Regions from separate parts of the Mesorhizobium sp. ISC11 genome, predicted to be linked through region 1. Evidence: riboswitches for the same ligand, from Rfam matches in the RefSeq annotation. Region 1 holds a riboswitch; each other region holds the start of a gene.

Region 1 (5,853 bases):
GCATCGCCCACCTCAGGGTCTTTCCCGGGGAAGAAGCTCATGGACTCTCCTTGTCGGTGGTCGAAGGCCGCCTGGCCGCATCAGGCAAAGCGGATGGCCGCCTTTGCCCGCAGCTTGGCCGCCACCTCTTCGCGATTGCGCGGATGCTGATGGGTTTCCAGGGAATCGAGCAGTTCGCGCGCCGAGGCCGCGATGGCGTCGACGGCATGATCGAAGGCGTGCTGGTTCTGCTTCGAGGGTCGCGTCGTTCCGCTCAGCTTGCGGACGAACTGAAGGGCCGCGTCGCGCACCTCGTCATTGGTTGCCGGCGGATCAAAATTGAACAGGGTCTTGATGTTTCTGCACATCGCTTCCGTATCTCCTCTTGTCCTTGAGCTGTTTCAATCGCAACGAGTTATATCCTCGATCATGATCATGTCCAAAAACCGGTGAGGCGAGGCCATCGTTCGGACCGGCCTCAATCCGCGTCGAGCGGCTCCGTTCCAACCGGCTTGCCGTCGCGCGACAGCCTGATCTTCTCGACCTTGTCCTCGGCGGCCTTCAGCAGCCGGTCGCAATGCGCCTTCAGCGCCTCGCCACGTTCATAGATCCTGATCGACTGGTCGAGCGGCACGTCGCCACGCTCCAGATCATCGACGATCTTCTCCAGCGCATCGAGTGCCTGCTCGAAGCTCATCGCCTTGACGTCTTCGTTGGTCTCACCAGCCATCGTTCATCCTTTCATCAGTCGCCCGACATGGGCGGCGACCGAAAATGCCAATCCCTGCAGATCGTAGCCGCCCTCGAGCAGGCTGACGAGCCGGTTGCCGCTGTGGCGTGCCGCGCGCTGCATCAGCTGGCCGGTCGCCCAATCGAAATCATCCTCGGTCAGATTGATCTCGGCCAGCGGATCGCGGTGGTGCGCGTCGAACCCGGCCGAAATGATGATCAGGTCGGGCGCGAAATTGTCGAGCGCGGGCAGGACGCGCGACAGGAAGGCATCGCGAAACACTTCGCTGCCGGTCTGCGGCGCCAGCGGTGCGTTGACGATGTTGCCGGCGCCCGTTTCGGTCTTCGCTCCGGTGCCGGGATAAAGCGGCATCTGGTGTGTCGAGCAATAGAGCACCGAGGGATCGTCCCAGAAAATATCCTGCGTGCCATTGCCGTGATGCACGTCCCAGTCGACGATGGCAACGCGCTCGACACCGTGTTTCTTCTGCGCATAACGCGCCGCGATCGCCGCCGTGTTGAACAGGCAGAAGCCCATGGCCGTGGTCTTTTCGGCATGATGGCCGGGCGGCCGGGCGGCGACGAAGACGTTGTCGGCGCGGCCCGAAAAGACATCATCGACGGCGGCGTTGGCGGCGCCGATCGCGGTGATCGCCGCTTGCCAGCTCTTCGGACTGGCAGTGGTGTCGGCATCGATGCGGGCAATCCCCTCGTCGGGAATGGCGGCGCGCACGCGGGCGACGAAATCGGCGGGATGCGCGTAGAGGATGGTGGCCTCGTCGCCTTCCGGCGCCTGGATACGATCGAGCCCGGCAAAGGCTTCCTCATCGAGCACGCGCTCGATGGCACGCAGGCGGTCGGGCCGCTCGGGATGTCCGGGCGGCGTGAGATGCTCGAGGAAGATCGGATGCGTGTAGAGACGGGTGGTCATCGTCCTAATCTAGTGACCCGGATCGACAAAGGCCATGCACGGGCGGCCGATGACTGGGGAAAATCGCGCCTGCGTCCATTCGTGTCGCCGCAGGCATTGGCCTCGCCGGCGCTTCGGCGTAAAGTCCTTGGCACTGCCTGGTGCCCGCCGCAAGCGGGAGAATCGGGAACACGGTTGAATTCCGTGGCGTGCCCAACGCTGTGAGGGGGACCGCGCCGGTAAATGCCACTGTCGATGACGGGAAGGCACCGGACGCGGGTTGATCCCAAGCCAGAAGACCGGCCTGGCAGGCATCGTCATCCGCATGGTCGGGCGGGTGGCATCAGAGCGACGTGCGTCCATTTGGACGCACAAAGTACGCTCTGACCGTTTTGAATCTGCAATCGCAAGGGGACAAGCGATGCCGGAACATATGACCGCTGCCATTGACGATGGATTCGACCAGAATGCGCGCGATGCGGTCTATCGCGCCATGTTCACGCGGCGCGACGTGCGCAGCCATTTCCTGCCCACCGCGATCGATGACGACGTGCTGGCGCGGCTGCTGCTTGCCGCCCATCACGCGCCATCGGTCGGCTTCATGCAGCCATGGAATTTCATTGTCATTCGCGATGCCGGACGACGAGCGGAGGTGCGCGACCTGTTCCTGGCCGCGCGCGAGCAGGAACTGCCGGCGATCGAGGCGGAAAAACAGGCGCTGTACCGCAAGCTCAAGCTGGAAGGCATCTGCGAGAGCGCGCTCAACATCTGCATCACTTGCGACCGGCAGCGCTCGAAGGGTTCGCCGCTGGGACGCTGGCACAATCCGGAGATGGATCTCTACAGCACCGTCTGCGCGGTGCAGAATTTCTGGCTGGCCGCGCGTGCCGAGGGCGTTGGCGTCGGCTGGGTGAGCATCATCGAGGCTGAGGCGCTGAAGCGGCTGTTGGCCATTCCGGATCACGTAACGCCAATCGCCTATCTCTGCGTCGGCCGTGTTTCCGAGTTCGCTTCCAAACCGGACCTTGAAACGCATGGTTGGGGACGGCGGCTGCCGCTGCCGGAACTGATCATGAGCGAGACGTTTTCCGGGCAAGGCGAGACACAGCTCAAGTCCACCGTGGCGCGCCTCAACACCGTTTCTGCCTCACCAGACACCACCTGCCCGGCCGATCAGGGTGTGGCGCCGGCCGTACCCCAGCGCGAACCGCCGAAGGAGGCGAGCGCCTTGTCCTTGAGCTCCCTGAACTTCGACGACGCCTCGGCCAACCGGGCGTCCCAGGCCGGATCCGGCACCTGGCCCGCGATGGTCTTGAAATAGACCTGCATCAGGCAAGCGATGGCGAAAGGCTCGATGAAGGCCGCCTTGAATGCCCAGGCGAAGACGATGGCGAGCACGAAGGCCCAGCCGGCGAGCTGGCCGGGCATCAGGAACAGAATGGCGCCGGCAGGCGCCAGCATCATCAGAAAGATGACGAACGACACGCCCCACATGATGACCGCCAGCCAGACGGCGTTCTTGACCATGACCTTGCCGTTCTGGGCATAGAGCACGACGCCTTGGCGCGCCGTCTCGAAGGGTGAGGCTGAATTGATGCGGATGTTGTAACCGAGGATGATCTCGTCGACATAGGTCAGCGACAGGCGGATCACCGTGTTGATGAAGGAGACCAGGCCGCTCAGGCCCGGTATCGGCAGGAAGGCGGCGATACCGCCGAGCAGGCCGGTGATGGCGCGGATGGCACCCTTGACGAGCTGGTCGACGACGAAAAGGATATTGGCCTCGGCAAAACGCTGGGTGACGACATCCCTGGCGTAGGCGATCTGGTCCTGACCGCCGGGAATGTCGCGGCCGTCGATCAGATGAACCATGACGGCGATGTGGCCGGCCTTGACGATATAGAGGATGTATTCGCGGATCCAGTAGACCGCGATCGAGACGATGCCAAACCCGACCACGCCGCCCCACAGGGCAAAGGACATGGGCCCGTCGGGATCGGTGGAGATATGGCCGACGCCATAGCCGACCGAGGCACCGGTGCCGGTCGCCATGATGTAGGCCAGCGTGATGCCGAAATAGACGATCATACGAAAGACGATGAACGGCCAGGTCCGCATCATGATGGACACCGACCGGCCGATCTCGAAATCCCACATGTGCCCCTCCGCCTCAGAGATGGTGGAAGAGGATGAACTCAACCCGGCGATTGTCAATTGCCGGCCCTGGCACCACAGGGCGACGAATTCTGGGCAACGGTTTTCTTTCGCAGCCTTTCGCCGGCGCATTGTCTGACGGAGCATCAAACGAAAAACCCGCCTGTGCGGCGGGTCACCGGCGCAAATCAGCACCATGGACGAATATGTACCTTAGCTGAGGGCAGGTGTCAAGAAAAAATTCCTATCGGGAACAGCTGCCGGCACGAAAAGCTCCGGTGGGAACTTCAATTCGACTGCGGATCCGGCTTCTTGAGCAGGCCTTCGAGCAGTTGCTTGAACGCCGTCACCACCTTCTTGGACGTCGCTTCGGGGTCGTCCGAATTGGCGATCCGTTGCGCTGCCTGGCTGCTCGCTCCGTTGATCAGTCGCGAGGCCGTCTCGGGGTCGAGGCTCGAGACAACGACCCCCTCCTCCTGCAGCGCGGTCAGATGGTCGGTCATTGACACGATGCACGCACTGGCATTCGGCCATTGCGCTGGATCCCCCAGCACGGCCGGGCCATCCCGGAACATGATGCGCTGGATTTCCGGCTCCAGCGCCATCTCGATATAGGTCGAGCACTCGTCGACGAAATGCTGCCAGCGGGTCGGCGCTCTCGACGCGACCTCATTGATGCGCGCCGCCATTTCGCCGTCGATCTGGGCTATGACCGCCTGCAGCAGCCCCTTCTTGTCGCCGAAATGATGATAGAGCGCGCCGCGCGTCAGCCCGGCCGAAGCGGTGAAATCATCCATCGAGGCTTCCGCATAGCCTGTTGTGCCGAAGGCATGGCGGGCCGCCGCGATCAGCTTTGCGCGCGTCTCGGCGATCATCTCCTTGCGGGGTCTGTGCATGGCTTCTGGCCCTATTCACATACGTAACGTATGCCAATTGACATACGCGGCGTATGCTCTATTTAACAATCATACGCTTCGTATGTAATTGCCGAATCGTCCTTTGTCGAGGAACCACCCATGCAAAATCCCTATGCGGAAATCTTTCGTGCCCCCGGAACCAAGGGCTTTGCGGCCGCCGGATTCATGGCGCGCCTGCCGATCGCCATGGCGCCCATCGGCATCGTGGCGATGCTGTCGCAGACGCGTGGCGAATACTGGCTGGCCGGAGCCGTCTCGGCAACATACGCGCTGGCCAACGCTTTCGTTGCGCCGCAGATATCCAGACTGGTGGACCGCCTGGGCCAGACACGGATCGTCGTGCCCACCACCATCATCGCGGTGCTGGCTTTCGCCGTCCTGATAGCGGCGGCCAACCAGGACTGGCCGGTGTGGACGCTGTTCGTGTCGGCCTTACTGGCCGCGGCCATGCCAAGCATGCCGGCGATGGTGCGGGCGCGCTGGACAGAGATTTTCCGCGGACGGCCGCAGATGAACACCGCATTCGCCTTCGAGTCCGCGGCCGATGAACTGGTCTATATCGCCGGGGCATCGCTATCGGTCGGTCTCAGTGCTGCCCTGTTCCCGGAAGCCGGCGTTCTGGTGAGCACATTATTTCTCGCATTCGGATCAGCGGCCTTCATCCTGCAACGCTCGACGGAGCCGCAAGTGCGGCCGGTGGACCATGGCTCAAGCGGCTCGGCGATCCGCCTGCGGCCGGTTCAGATCATCACCTTCGCCCTGATCTTCATCGGCGCGACCTTCGCGACGACGGAAGTCAGCACCGTGGCGATCACCAAGGAGCTTGGCCAGCCCGGCGCCGCCAGCCTTGTCATCGGCGTTTATGCGCTGGGATCGTTCGTGCTCGGCATCATCGTCGGCGCGCTCAGCCTGAAGGCGCCGCTGCAACGCCAGTTGGCCATCGCAGTCGCCCTCGTCGCGCTCGGCACGCTGTTGCCGCTCACCGCCGACACCGTGCCACTGCTGGCGCTGACCGTGTTCATCAGCGGCGTGGCGATCTCGCCGACCTTCATCACCGCCTTCGGCCTGATCGAGCGGCATGTGCCGGAGGCGATGCTGACCGAAGGCATTACCTGGGTCATGACCGGCATCGGCATCGGCATGGCGCTCGGCTCGTTCGCGGCC
Region 2 (5,853 bases), 2.1 Mb from region 1:
TCGTCCTGCGCGGTCCAGGCGCGGTCATAGTAATGATTGACGCGCGGCCCGACGGCCTGCAGCAAGAGCCGCATCGGCTTGCCGCCGACCTCGACGAAGCCTTTTACGCGCAGCACGTTCTCTTCTTCGGCGACCGTGGCGACACGCTTTGCCAGCTCGTCCGGATTGGCGATCGAGGCAATGTCGACGATGAACGTGTCGAAGTCGTCATGCTCGTGGTCGAATGCGCCGTCATGATGGGACTTGCGGTTTTCGATGTCGTCCTCGACGGCGAGACCGAGCCCGAGCAGCACCGAGGGATCGACCTTGCCATGCGAGGTCGGCACAATCTTCACCGCGCGGGCGGAGTGTTCGCCAATGATGGCATTGGCGCGGGCGGTGCCGGCGGCGTCCATCAGGTCGCTCTTCGACAGGATGATCAGGTCGGCGCAGGCGATCTGGTCCTCGAACAGTTCTTCCACCGGATCGTCGTGGTCGAGCGTCTCGTCCCCGGCGCGCTGCGCCTGGAGGGCCTCCATGTCGTTGGCGACGCGGCCTTCGGCCAATGCCGGTCCGTCGACCACGGCGATGACGCCATCGACGGTCACCCGGCTTTTCACGCTCGGCCACTGAAAGGCCTGGACCAGCGGCTTGGGCAGTGCCAGGCCCGAGGTTTCGATCAGGATATGGTCGACCTTCGGCGTCAGCGACAGGATTTGGTCGAGCGCCGGGACGAAATCATCGGCGACAGTGCAGCAGATACAGCCATTGGCCAGTTCTACGATGTTTTCCTCGGGGCAGGTGTCGATACCGCATCCCTTGAGGATCTCGCCATCGATGCCGATGTCGCCGAATTCGTTGACGATGATGGCGATGCGCTTGCCGCCGGCGTTTTCCAGGAGATGGCGGACCAGCGTCGTCTTGCCGGCGCCGAGGAAGCCGGTGACGACGGTGCAGGGAACGCGGGATACGGAAGTGGTCATGGTCAATCCTTCAGCATGTCGATGGGTGGAATGCGGGCCACGAGGCCGCGCTTGAGGCTATCGGGGCGGCCACGCCACGGGATCAGGCCATCTTTCGAGGTGGCGAAGAGCTTTGCGCCTGTCACGAGGTCGGCGCCGCTGGTCGCGGTCAGGTCGCCGAAGACATAGCTCCAGCAGCCGTCGCGCAGGATCGCGGCGCTGAGGCGCCGCTTGCAATTGCCAAGGCATTCGACGCTGCGGATGCGGATATCGTCGCCAGCGGCGGCGCGGCGCGTGTCGTCCGTCAGCAACTCGCCGGCGCGGGGATGAGCGTCGGAGCCGGTCTCATTGCGGCAGGAGCCGCAGACGATGATGGTGACGCCGGCCAAGGCATCATCATGGCCGGAAATATCCGCTGTGCCAGCCGAAAAACTGCTGTCGTGGTCCAAAGATCGGGCTCCTTGCCCGGAAACCCGCCGGGCGATCGGATTCTACAGTCGCAGACGGCAGGTCTCCTGGCTCGCGAGTCATCGCCTTGGGTAGCCGCCTTCCCGGGAATTCCCAGTGGTTTTCGGCCTTGGCTCTTCGCTTACAGTTGCGGGGACAGCCGCGGATTTGGGATTTTGCCCCGCACCGCATTCCCTCTTAGCCCTTGCCGTTGCGGGCAAGGGACCATCTGGAACCGGATTTAGGCTTTTGCGGGCGGCGGTGTCAACGCGAGCTTACGACACGGCTATGTCGGCCAGCGCCGGACCCAAATCCCCGGCAGGCGTCACTTCGATGCGTTCGAGCCCGAGCCAGCCCTGCATCTGCTTCAGTTCCTCGAACAGCTCCGCAGCGGTTTCAGGCGGCGCACCGGGCTCGGCATAGGCCGCATGGACCCGCAGTATGCTGGCCGGACGGTCGGCCTTGAGGTCGACGCGTGCCACGATCCTGTCGCCGAGCAGGAACGGCAGGACATAATAGCCGTATTGCCGCTTGTCGGCCGGCGTGTAGATCTCGATGCGGTAGTGGAAGTCGAACAGCCGCTCTGTGCGCGAGCGTTCGAAGACGACAGGATCGAACGGCGCCAGCAGGGCGCGGGCCTCGATCTTGCGCGGCAGACGCGCGTCTTTATGAAGATAGGCGGGCTTGTCCCAGCCTTCGACGCGCACCGGCAGCAACTCGCCCGTTTCAACCAGTTCCTCCAGCCGGCCTTTCATATCGGCCGGCGACAGGCGGAAATAATCGCGCAAATCGCCTGAAGTCGCCACGCCGTGGGCGCGGGCGGAAATGCGCAGCAATTCGCGGTGCGCGTCCTCAGGCGTCGGCACCGGCAGATCGAGGATCGCCTGCGGCAGCACGCGCTCGGGCAGGTCATAGAAGCGCTCGAAACCGCGGCGGTGCGCCGTGGTGATGCGGCCGGCCCAGAACAGCCATTCGAAGGCGTGTTTGGCATGGCTCCAGCCCCACCAGCCGCCCGAACCTTTCTGGCCCTCCAGCGCGGAAGCGGCGATCGGGCCGCGCTCGGCGACCTCGCGGTAGATCTCTTCGATGTAGGCGGCGTGCTCGCGGCCCCATTTGGCGAGACCTAGATACATTTCCTCGCCCCGCTCGGCGCGCTGCATGCGCCAGCGCATCAGCGGGTATGTCTCGACCGGCAGGAAGGAGGCCTCGTGCGCCCAATATTCGAAAACCATGCGCTTGCGCGTCACGGCCGCGTTGTCGAGCAGAGCGAGCGGGTAAGGGCCAAGGCGCGAATAGAGCGGCATATAATGAGCGCGCACCACCGCGCTGACGGAATCGATCTGCAACAGGCCGGTGCGGGAGAGCGTGCGGGCAAAATGCCGGCGGTCGGGCGTGCCGGTCGGGCGAGGATCGAGGAACCCCTGGGCGGCAAGGGCGATGCGCCGGGCCATCGGGAGCGAGATCTTTTCCTTCATGCAGGTATCACTTTGACGTGTTTTGACCGAGGGTCGAATGGCTGATTCCAACCCATGCTAGCAGGGTTTTGGCGGCATCCATGTCAGGAGAGAAAAGTGGAGTAAAAAGCGAAGGAAATCAAACAGGAGCGGATCGGACCAGTTTGCCGCGATATGCCGTCCAGGTCGATGTTTTGAACAAGGTTTGACTTGCTTCGCTGGAAGTGCTGCGCTAACCCTCGCCGCGTTGCAGCATAGGCCCTTAAAACGGTTCAGCGGTTAAACTGTCACGCTTCCGCATTAGGGTCCGGTGCTGTAATCAACGTGGATTGGCGCCAACGGAAAGCCGAGCATGAACGCACTCTTGAGCTCATACCTGCCCATCGTCCTGTTCATAGGCGTGGCGCTGGTTGTCGGCCTGGCGCTGCTGGCCGCGCCCTTCCTGGTGGCCTACCGCAATCCCGATCCCGAAAAGCTTTCCGCCTACGAGTGCGGTTTCAACTCGTTCGACGACGCCCGCATGAAGTTCGACATCCGTTTCTACCTGGTGTCGATCCTGTTCATCATCTTCGACCTGGAAGTAGCCTTCCTGTTTCCGTGGGCGGTGTCGTTTTCGAAGATCGGCATGCTCGGTTTCTGGTCGATGATGGTTTTTTTGGCGGTGCTGACCATCGGCTTTGCCTATGAATGGAAAAAAGGAGCGCTGGAATGGGATTGAACGACAGTTCAGGCACCCTCGTCGCGCCGAAGCCCAAGGGCATCATCGATCCCAACACCGGCAGGCCGGTGGGGGAGGACGATCCCTTCTTCCTCGAGATCAACAACGAGTTGGCCGACAAGGGCTTTCTAGTCACTTCGACCGAGGCGCTCATCACCTGGGCGCGCAGCGGGTCGCTGATGTTCATGACGTTCGGCCTCGCCTGCTGCGCGGTCGAGATGATCCACACCTCGATGCCGCGCTATGATTCGGAGCGGTTCGGCGTCGCGCCGCGTGCGTCTCCGCGCCAGTCCGACATCATGATCGTCGCCGGCACGCTGACCAACAAGATGGCGCCGGCGCTGCGCAAGGTCTACGACCAGATGCCGGAGCCGCGCTACGTCATCTCGATGGGCTCCTGCGCCAATGGCGGCGGCTATTACCACTATTCCTATTCGGTGGTGCGCGGCTGCGACCGCATCGTGCCGGTCGACATCTATGTGCCCGGCTGCCCGCCGAGCGCCGAAGCGCTGCTCTATGGCATTCTTCTCTTGCAGAAGAAGATCCGCCGCACCGGCACGATCGAACGGTAGTCGTCATGGGTAAAGAGCAGATTATTTATGGCAACCCTGAGCCTTGGCTGGGGTTAACGTTCAAAACCTTGGATCAACGATTTGACGTATACGAATCGGGGAAGCGGTTTTATTCTTCCGAGTTCTTAACTGATACAAAATTTGGGGATGCTGGTCTCGGTATCGACATCTTATTGAATGACTGGGAGGCCAAGCTCACAGGCGACCCTCGATCTGTTTTTTATTATGGTGACGTGAGACTGCGGTCGCTCGGTGATCGAACTAAAAATCTGGTTGCAGAAATGTCGGCCAAGGTTTCCTGCGAGGGCTCGTCCGCCAACGGCGCGGCAAGCGAAAAATTGTTTGTGGAGTGCGTTGCGCTGAATGGCGACCCGGCAAATCTTGAAGCCCGGCCGCTTGTCGGAAAGTTGTTTTTTGGGGAGCCAGGCGACGACAATGAATGTCAGGTTTTTTTGGCCCTTGACACTGCCAGAGAGTGCGCTTGGTTCGGTGAGAAAGATCCAGTGTACTCGCGCAATGTTATAGGCTGGTTGGCGAGGTTGTCATGACCGCATCCCTGAGCGAACTGTCGACCTATCTCGGCGAGAAGCTGCCTGGCCGCTTCAGTGAAGCGGTGCTTGCCTATGGCGAACTCACCATCCATGTCGAGCCGCGCGATCTGGTCGAGGTGATGACCTTCCTGCGCGACGATGCGCGCTGCCAGTTCATCTCGATCATCGATGTCTGCGGCGCCGACTATCCGTCGCGGGCCAAGCGTTTCGACGTCGTCTATCACCTGTTGTCGCCGAAGCAGAATGTGCGCGTCCGCGTCAAGGTGCAGGCCGACGAGGAAACCATGGTGCCGTCGATCACCGGCGTCTATCCCGGCGCCGACTGGTTCGAACGCGAGACTTACGATCTCTACGGCGTTTTGTTCTCGGGCCACCCCGACCTGCGCCGCCTGCTGACCGACTATGGCTTCGAAGGCCATCCCTTGCGCAAGGATTTCCCGCTGACCGGCTTCGTCGAGGTGCGCTACGACGACGAGGCCAAGCGCGTTATCTATGAGCCGGTCGAGCTCAAGCAGGAATTTCGCAATTTCGATTTTCTGTCCCCGTGGGAAGGTACGGATTACGTGCTGCCGGGTGACGAGAAGGCAAAGCAGTAAATGGCTGAAACCTCCGTCCGCAACTTCAACATCAATTTCGGCCCGCAACACCCCGCGGCGCACGGCGTTTTGCGCCTTGTGCTGGAGCTGGACGGCGAAGTCGTCGATCGCGTCGATCCGCATATCGGACTGCTGCATCGCGGTACCGAAAAGCTGATCGAAGCCAAAACCTATCTGCAGGCGGTGCCCTATCTCGACCGGCTCGACTATTGCGCGCCGATGAACCAGGAACATGCCTTTGCGCTGGCCGCCGAGCGTCTGCTCGGCATCGAGGTGCCGAAGCGTGGCCAGGTGATCCGCGTTCTCTACAGCGAGATCGGTCGCATCATGTCGCACATCCTCAATGTGACGACGCAGGCGATGGACGTCGGTGCGCTGACGCCGCCGCTGTGGGGCTTCGTCGAACGCGAAAAGCTGATGGTGTTCTATGAGCGCGCCTCCGGTTCGCGCATGCATGCCGCTTATTTTCGGCCCGGCGGCGTCCATCAGGACCTGCCGCGTCAACTGGTCGAGGACATCGGCAAGTGGATCGACCCGTTCCTGAAGTCGATCGACGACCTCGACCGGCTGCTGA
Region 3 (5,853 bases), 480 kb from region 1:
TTTGGGCGCCGCGATGAACAAGCTTTCGCTCAAGACCTTCACCTTGCTGCAGACGGTAACCTCCGTCGGCCTGTCGGCTCTGGCCCGGATGGTGACCGGGGTGCGGCCGATCTGGAACGGCAGCCTGCCCTCCGAGCGGCAGCGCATCTATTTCGCCAATCACACCAGCCATGGCGACTTCATCCTTTTGTCGGCCTGTCTCAGCGAAAGGGAGCGCGCGATCACCCATGCTGTTGCCGCAGGCGAATATTGGGGGAAGTCGCGGCTGCGCCGCTTCATCGCGCAGGACATGTTGTCGTCCGTGCTCATCAACCGGCAATGGACGAGACCTGAGGAAAACCCCATCGAGATCATGCTGTCGGTTCTCGACCAAGGGCACTCGCTTATCCTGTTTCCCGAGGGCACACGCAACATGACAGACGAGCCGCTGCTGGCGTTCCGCTCCGGGCTCTACAATCTGTCGACGGCGCGGCCTGAGGTCGAGCTGATCCCGTGCTGGATCGAGAACATGTCGCGCGTGCTGCCCAAGGGCCAGTTCCTGCCGGTGCCGCTGCTGTGCCGCGTCGTTTTCGGCGCGCCTGTCGCGGTTGGCCCGGGCGAAGAACGCCGCGCCTTTCTCGAGCGCGCCCACGCCGCGCTTCTGGCGCTCAACCCGCGTCCCGAGCGAGACGATTGATGCGCCACGAGATCTCCATCCTGATCATCGGCCTGCTGGCGGTTTTGACCACCGCCAGCATCGTCGCCACCATCCTTTCGGCGCGAGCGCCGAAGCCGCTGAGCTCGACGCTTGTCAATCTCACGCAGCGCATCAACGCCTGGTGGGTGATGGTGGCGCTGATGACGGTCGCCTTCTTCTTCGGCCGTTACGGGATGACCATCCTGTTTGCGCTGATTTCCTTCGCCGCGCTGCGCGAATTCGTGACGCTGACGCATACGCGCCGCAGCGACCATTGGGTGCTGCTCGGCATGTTCGGCATCATCATCCCGTTTCAGTACTGGCTGGTGTGGACCGCCTGGTACGGGCTCTTCGTCATCTTCATTCCGGTCTACTGCTTCCTCTTGATGCCGGCCATCACGGCGCTGCATGGCGACACCGAACGCTTCCTCGAGCGGATCGCCGCGCAGCAATGGGCGGTGATGATCTCGGTCTATTGCGTCAGCCACGTCCCCGCCCTGCTGACACTCGACGTGCCAGGCTTCGAAGGCCGCACCTTGCTGCTGATCGCCTTCCTGATCATCGTCGTGCAAGGCAGCGACGTGCTGCAGTACATCTTCGGCAAGCTGTTTGGTAAACACCGGTTTTCGCCGAACGTCTCGCCGTCGAAAACCTGGGAAGGGCTGATCGGCGGATTGGTGTCGGCGAGCCTGCTCGGCGCGCTGTTGTCGTTCGTGACGCCCTTCTCGCCGCTGCAGGCGGCAGGCGTGGCCTTCGTCGCCTGCTCGATGGGATTCCTAGGCGGGCTGGTCGCCTCGGCCATCAAGCGCGACCAGGGCGTCAAGGACTGGGGCCATCTGATCGAAGGCCATGGCGGCATGATGGACCGCACCGACAGCCTGGTCTTCGCCGCCCCGGTGTTCTTCCACATCGTGCGCTATTTCTGGACCGTGTGATCCGGCGACCGGTTGCCAAACGCGCTCAAAGCCGGTTGCGGATCAGCATGGTGACGACGAAGAACGCACCGACCGAGCTGGTGATGATGCCGATCGGCAGTTCCTGCGGCGGCAGCAGCGTTCGGGCCAGAAGATCGCTGGCCAGCAAAAGCACCGCGCCGAAGACGGCGCAGCTGGCAACCAGGCGCAGATGCAAGGGGCCTGCCAGCGGCCGCGACAGATGCGGGATCATCAGCCCGACGAAGCCGATGACCCCGGCGACAGAGACCAGGATCGCCGTCGAGAAGGCGGCGACGAGAAACGTTATTCGGCGCATGCGCGCCACTGGCACGCCAAGGCTTTCGGCGGCGTTTTCGCCGGCCAAGAAGGCATCGAGCCGGCGGTGGTTCCACAGCGCGTAAGCCAGAATGGTGCCCGCACCCAGCGCGCCCAACCAGATATTGTCCCAGCGCGCCAGGCCAAGGCCGCCCATCGTCCAGAACAACACGGAGTGGGCGGCGCGCTGGTCGCCGGCAAAGACCAGGTAGTTGGTCAAGGCGGTGAACATGAAGGACACGGCAAGGCCGGCGAGGATCAGCCGCTCCGGCCCTTGGCCCCTCACCCGCGCGACCAGCAGCAGGACGACGCCGGCGGCCAATATGCCGCCGGTGAAGGCCGCGACCGGCAACGTCCAGATGCCAAAGCTGTCGCCGAAGACGGTGATGACGGAAACAGCACCGGCGGCGGCGCCCGACGACAGGCCGAACAGGAACGGATCGGCGAGATCGTTGCGGGTCACTGTCTGCAGCAGCGCGCCGACGACGCCGAGGCCCGCGCCGACGCAGATGGCCAGGATCGTGCGCGGCAGCCGCAGATCGACGACGATCTTGCCGACCGGCCCGGACACGTCGTGCCCGCCTAAGCCGATTGCGCGGCCAAGCGCTGCTACAACGTCGGCCAGCGGGATCAGCGTCGAGCCATAGGCGATCGACAGCAGAGCGAGAGCGGCGATCGCCGCCGCTCCCGCCAGCATGGCCAACGCAAATGCCGGATGGCGCAAGCTCAAAATGCTTCCGGGTGCATGGCCTTGGCGATCTTGTCGATCGCTTCGATGTTGGCGGGTCCAGGCGTCAGCTCGGCGTAGCGGAGGGCAACGAAGCGCTCGTTCTTGACCGCGTCGGTCTCCTTCATGGCCGGATGCGCCTTCAGGAAGTCGAGCAGCTTCTTGTAGCCGCCACCGTCCTGGTAATCGAGCAGGATGAGGAATTGCGGATTGCGCGACGCCACCGTTTCCCAATCCGTGTTGCCCCAGCTGGTGTCCATGTCAGCCATGATGTTGTCGCCGCCGGCGGCAGTGATCATGGCGCTGGGGATGGCGAACTTGCCTGCGGTGAACGGCTTGTCCTCGCCGGAATCGTAGAGGAACACCCGCGTGCCCTTGGCGCTGCCGACCTTGGCGGTGATGTCGGCGAGCTGCGCCTTCCAGCCAGAGACAAGCTTTTCCGCCTCTGTCTCCTTGCCGAAGATCTTGCCCAGCTTTTCGACGTCGCCATAGAGCAGGTCCATCGAGGCGGCGGGGCGGCTCTTGTCGAGATGGACGCAGCTTTCCGTCAGCACCAGCGTCTTGATGCCGTGCGGGGCAAGCGTGTCGGGCGTCACCTCGCCACCCGGCTTCATGCCGTAGTACCAGCCGGCGAAGAAGAAATCCGGCTCCACGGCCACGAGGTTTTCGAGCGTCGGATATTTCGGCGCCAGCTCCGGGATCGAACCCTGCTCTGCCTTGAATTCGGAACCGACCTTGTACCATCCGGTGATGCCCGTCAGGCCGACGATTGACGGCTGCAATTTCAGCGCGAAAGCCATCTCGGCCATGTTCAGATCATGGATGACAGCGCGCTTCGGCGGCGCGTCGAAGGTCAGCGGCTTGCCGCAGCTGTCGACGGTTACCGGGAAGGCGAAGGCGGTCGAGGTCAGCAGCGAGACGGCAAGCGAAAAAGCGAGGCGTTTCACGGGTATGCTCCTTGTGGGTGGGATCGGGTCGACTATGGAACGGCTTCAATCACGACGGCGGCGCGGCACGGTTCGGAACCTCGAACACCGTCAACTCTCGATCCTCGGTCGGATGGCGCAGGCGCAGCACATCGATGCCGAAAATCTCGCGGATCAGCTGTTGGGCCAGCGCTTCGCGCGGTGCGGCGAGCGCTTGCAGGCGGGCATGATTCATCACCGCAACCCTGGTGGCGAAGGGTGCTACCAGCGCCAGATCGTGCAGCACCGCGATCACCGTCATCTCGAAGCCTGCCACGAGATCGAGCAGTTCGCCGCGGGCGCGCGGGTCCAGATGGTTGGTCGGTTCGTCGAGGAACAGGATTTTGGGCTGCTGGGCGATGGCGCGCGCCAGTTGGGCGCGCTGGCGCTCGCCGCCCGACAGCGAGCCGACGGTGCGGCCAAGCAGCGGCAGCAGGCCGGTCCGGCGCAGCGCCTCGACGGCGATATCGCGTTCCTCGCGCCTGCGCCGCAGCCCGGCGTGCGGGACCCGGCCAAGCTCGACATAATCGATCACCGCCAGCCGCGGATCGGGCTGGTCGGTCTGGCCGACAACGGCGATATGCAACGCCCGCTCGGCGGCCGAAATCCTGTCCAGCCCGCGTCCGCCAAGCTTCACCTCGCCGGAACTTGGCCGCAGCATGCCCGACAGCATGCGCAGCAGCGTCGTCTTGCCGGCGCCGTTGGGACCGATGATGGCAAGGCGATCGCCAGCGGCCACCGAGAAGCTGACCGCCTGGACCAGATTCCGCCCATTCGCCATGGCACAGAGGTCATGGGCTTCGAGAAGCACTGCGCTCATCGGCTGCTGCCCGCCGGATTGCGGGGACGGCAAAGCGTGCGCATGGTGATGCGATGATCGATGGAGCCGTCCAACTTTCCGTCACTTTCCAAAACTGGCGACGGAAGGAAGCTGGCGAACCGGCCGACAAGACCGGGACTCGCGTTTCCTCCCGGCACACCCCGTCCGGTCAACTCAGTGATGGCAGGTCTCCTGGCTCGCGGGTCGTTGCGCCATCCTGCCTTCCCAGCCTTGCCGGCCAGTGGCATTCACGGATTTTGCTCGCCGCTTACAGTTGCGGGGGCAGCCACGGCCTCGACCTGAACAGGCCTCACCGTGTTCCCTTTTCACCCCTCGCCTTTCGGCTCGGGGACCATCACCACTTCAGCGTAGATTTCCACCAAACGCTTCGCAATGGATTTCTCGGACGAAGTGGTGGGCCAGCTAAGGGAAACAGGCATTGCACGCTCGCTTTATGTAATAACATAACATTCTTAGGAGATGACGCGGCCCGCTGTCAAGCGAAAGCCCATGGGATCGGCGCAGATTGCACGGAATGCGCAATTTCGATCAAACTGGCCGCGCCAGGAAACGCCAAGATGATCCGGCCAATGCGAAAAGGAGCCCCATGAACCCGACCGAGAAAGCGCTGTGGTTCGTCGAGAGCCATCTGCCGGAGGCGATCTCGCTTGACGATGTCGCGCAAAGCAGCGGCGTGTCGCGTTTTCATGTGACGCGCGCCTTCGGCGCCGCAACCGGCCGCTCGGTGATGGGTTACATGCGCTCACGCCGGCTGACCGAGGCGGCGCGCAAGCTGGCCGGCGGAGCGCCCGACATCCTCGCCGTCGCGCTCGACGCCGGCTACAACTCGCATGAGGCGTTCACCCGTGCCTTCCGCGATCAGTTCGGCACCACGCCGGAACTGGTGCGCGCGCAAGGCTCGACCAACAACCTCGACCTCGTGGAGCCGATCCTGATGGACCAGTCCTTCCTCACCAATCTCGAACCACCGCGCTTCGAGACCAGCCGGCCGTTCCTGATCGCCGGCCTCGGCGAACGCTACAGCTGTGAAACCAGCGCCGGGATTCCGATGCAGTGGCAGCGTTTTGCACCCTATATCGGCAACATCCCCGGCGAGATCTCAGGCGTTTTCTACGGCGTGTGCCTTAACGGCGACGACGCGGGCAATTTCGACTATGTCGTCGGCGTCGAAGTGTCCGGCTTTGCGGATCTGCCGAAGGACTTCTATCGGGTGCGGGTGCCGGCGCAGAAATATGCGGTGTTCTCGCACCGCGAGCACATCTCATCCATCCGCCGGACGATCAACACGATCTGGAACAGTTGGCTGCCCGACTCCGGTCACGAAATCGCGGATGCACCGGAATTCGAGCGCTATGGACCGGAGTTCGATGCCCACAGCGGCAATGGCGGGCTGG

What was found. A riboswitch is a leader RNA that binds a small molecule or an ion and turns the genes downstream of it on or off. The one in region 1 is predicted to bind cobalamin.
Region 2: another riboswitch for cobalamin. It lies ahead of RPF88_RS04580 (DUF1636 family protein); the one in region 1 lies ahead of bluB (5,6-dimethylbenzimidazole synthase).
Region 3: another riboswitch for cobalamin. It lies ahead of RPF88_RS12450 (ABC transporter ATP-binding protein); the one in region 1 lies ahead of bluB (5,6-dimethylbenzimidazole synthase).

Annotation. Positions count from the first base shown of each region.
Region 1 covers NZ_JAVSPW010000001.1:2,968,594-2,974,446, forward strand. The annotation lists gene RPF88_RS14745 (pirin family protein) at 1-41, opposite strand, end outside; gene RPF88_RS14750 (DUF2277 domain-containing protein) at 81-347, opposite strand; gene RPF88_RS14755 (exodeoxyribonuclease VII small subunit) at 458-709, opposite strand; gene RPF88_RS14760 (histone deacetylase family protein) at 713-1,639, opposite strand; cobalamin riboswitch at 1,761-1,940, shown strand; partial or broken gene bluB (5,6-dimethylbenzimidazole synthase) at 2,052-2,669, shown strand; gene RPF88_RS14770 (hypothetical protein) at 2,792-3,775, opposite strand; gene RPF88_RS14775 (TetR/AcrR family transcriptional regulator) at 4,060-4,668, opposite strand; gene RPF88_RS14780 (MFS transporter) at 4,789-5,853, shown strand, end outside.
Region 2 covers NZ_JAVSPW010000001.1:910,466-916,318, forward strand. The annotation lists gene cobW (cobalamin biosynthesis protein CobW) at 1-962, opposite strand, end outside; gene RPF88_RS04580 (DUF1636 family protein) at 965-1,390, opposite strand; cobalamin riboswitch at 1,430-1,633, opposite strand; gene RPF88_RS04585 (winged helix-turn-helix domain-containing protein) at 1,664-2,863, opposite strand; gene RPF88_RS04590 (NADH-quinone oxidoreductase subunit A) at 3,195-3,560, shown strand; gene RPF88_RS04595 (NuoB/complex I 20 kDa subunit family protein) at 3,551-4,132, shown strand; gene RPF88_RS04600 (hypothetical protein) at 4,138-4,680, shown strand; gene RPF88_RS04605 (NADH-quinone oxidoreductase subunit C) at 4,677-5,279, shown strand; gene RPF88_RS04610 (NADH-quinone oxidoreductase subunit D) at 5,280-5,853, shown strand, end outside.
Region 3 covers NZ_JAVSPW010000001.1:2,488,564-2,494,416, forward strand. The annotation lists gene RPF88_RS12425 (hypothetical protein) at 1-17, shown strand, start outside; gene RPF88_RS12430 (lysophospholipid acyltransferase family protein) at 14-676, shown strand; gene RPF88_RS12435 (phosphatidate cytidylyltransferase) at 676-1,611, shown strand; gene RPF88_RS12440 (FecCD family ABC transporter permease) at 1,637-2,623, opposite strand; gene RPF88_RS12445 (ABC transporter substrate-binding protein) at 2,653-3,600, opposite strand; gene RPF88_RS12450 (ABC transporter ATP-binding protein) at 3,650-4,438, opposite strand; cobalamin riboswitch at 4,604-4,810, opposite strand; gene RPF88_RS12455 (AraC family transcriptional regulator) at 5,046-5,853, shown strand, end outside.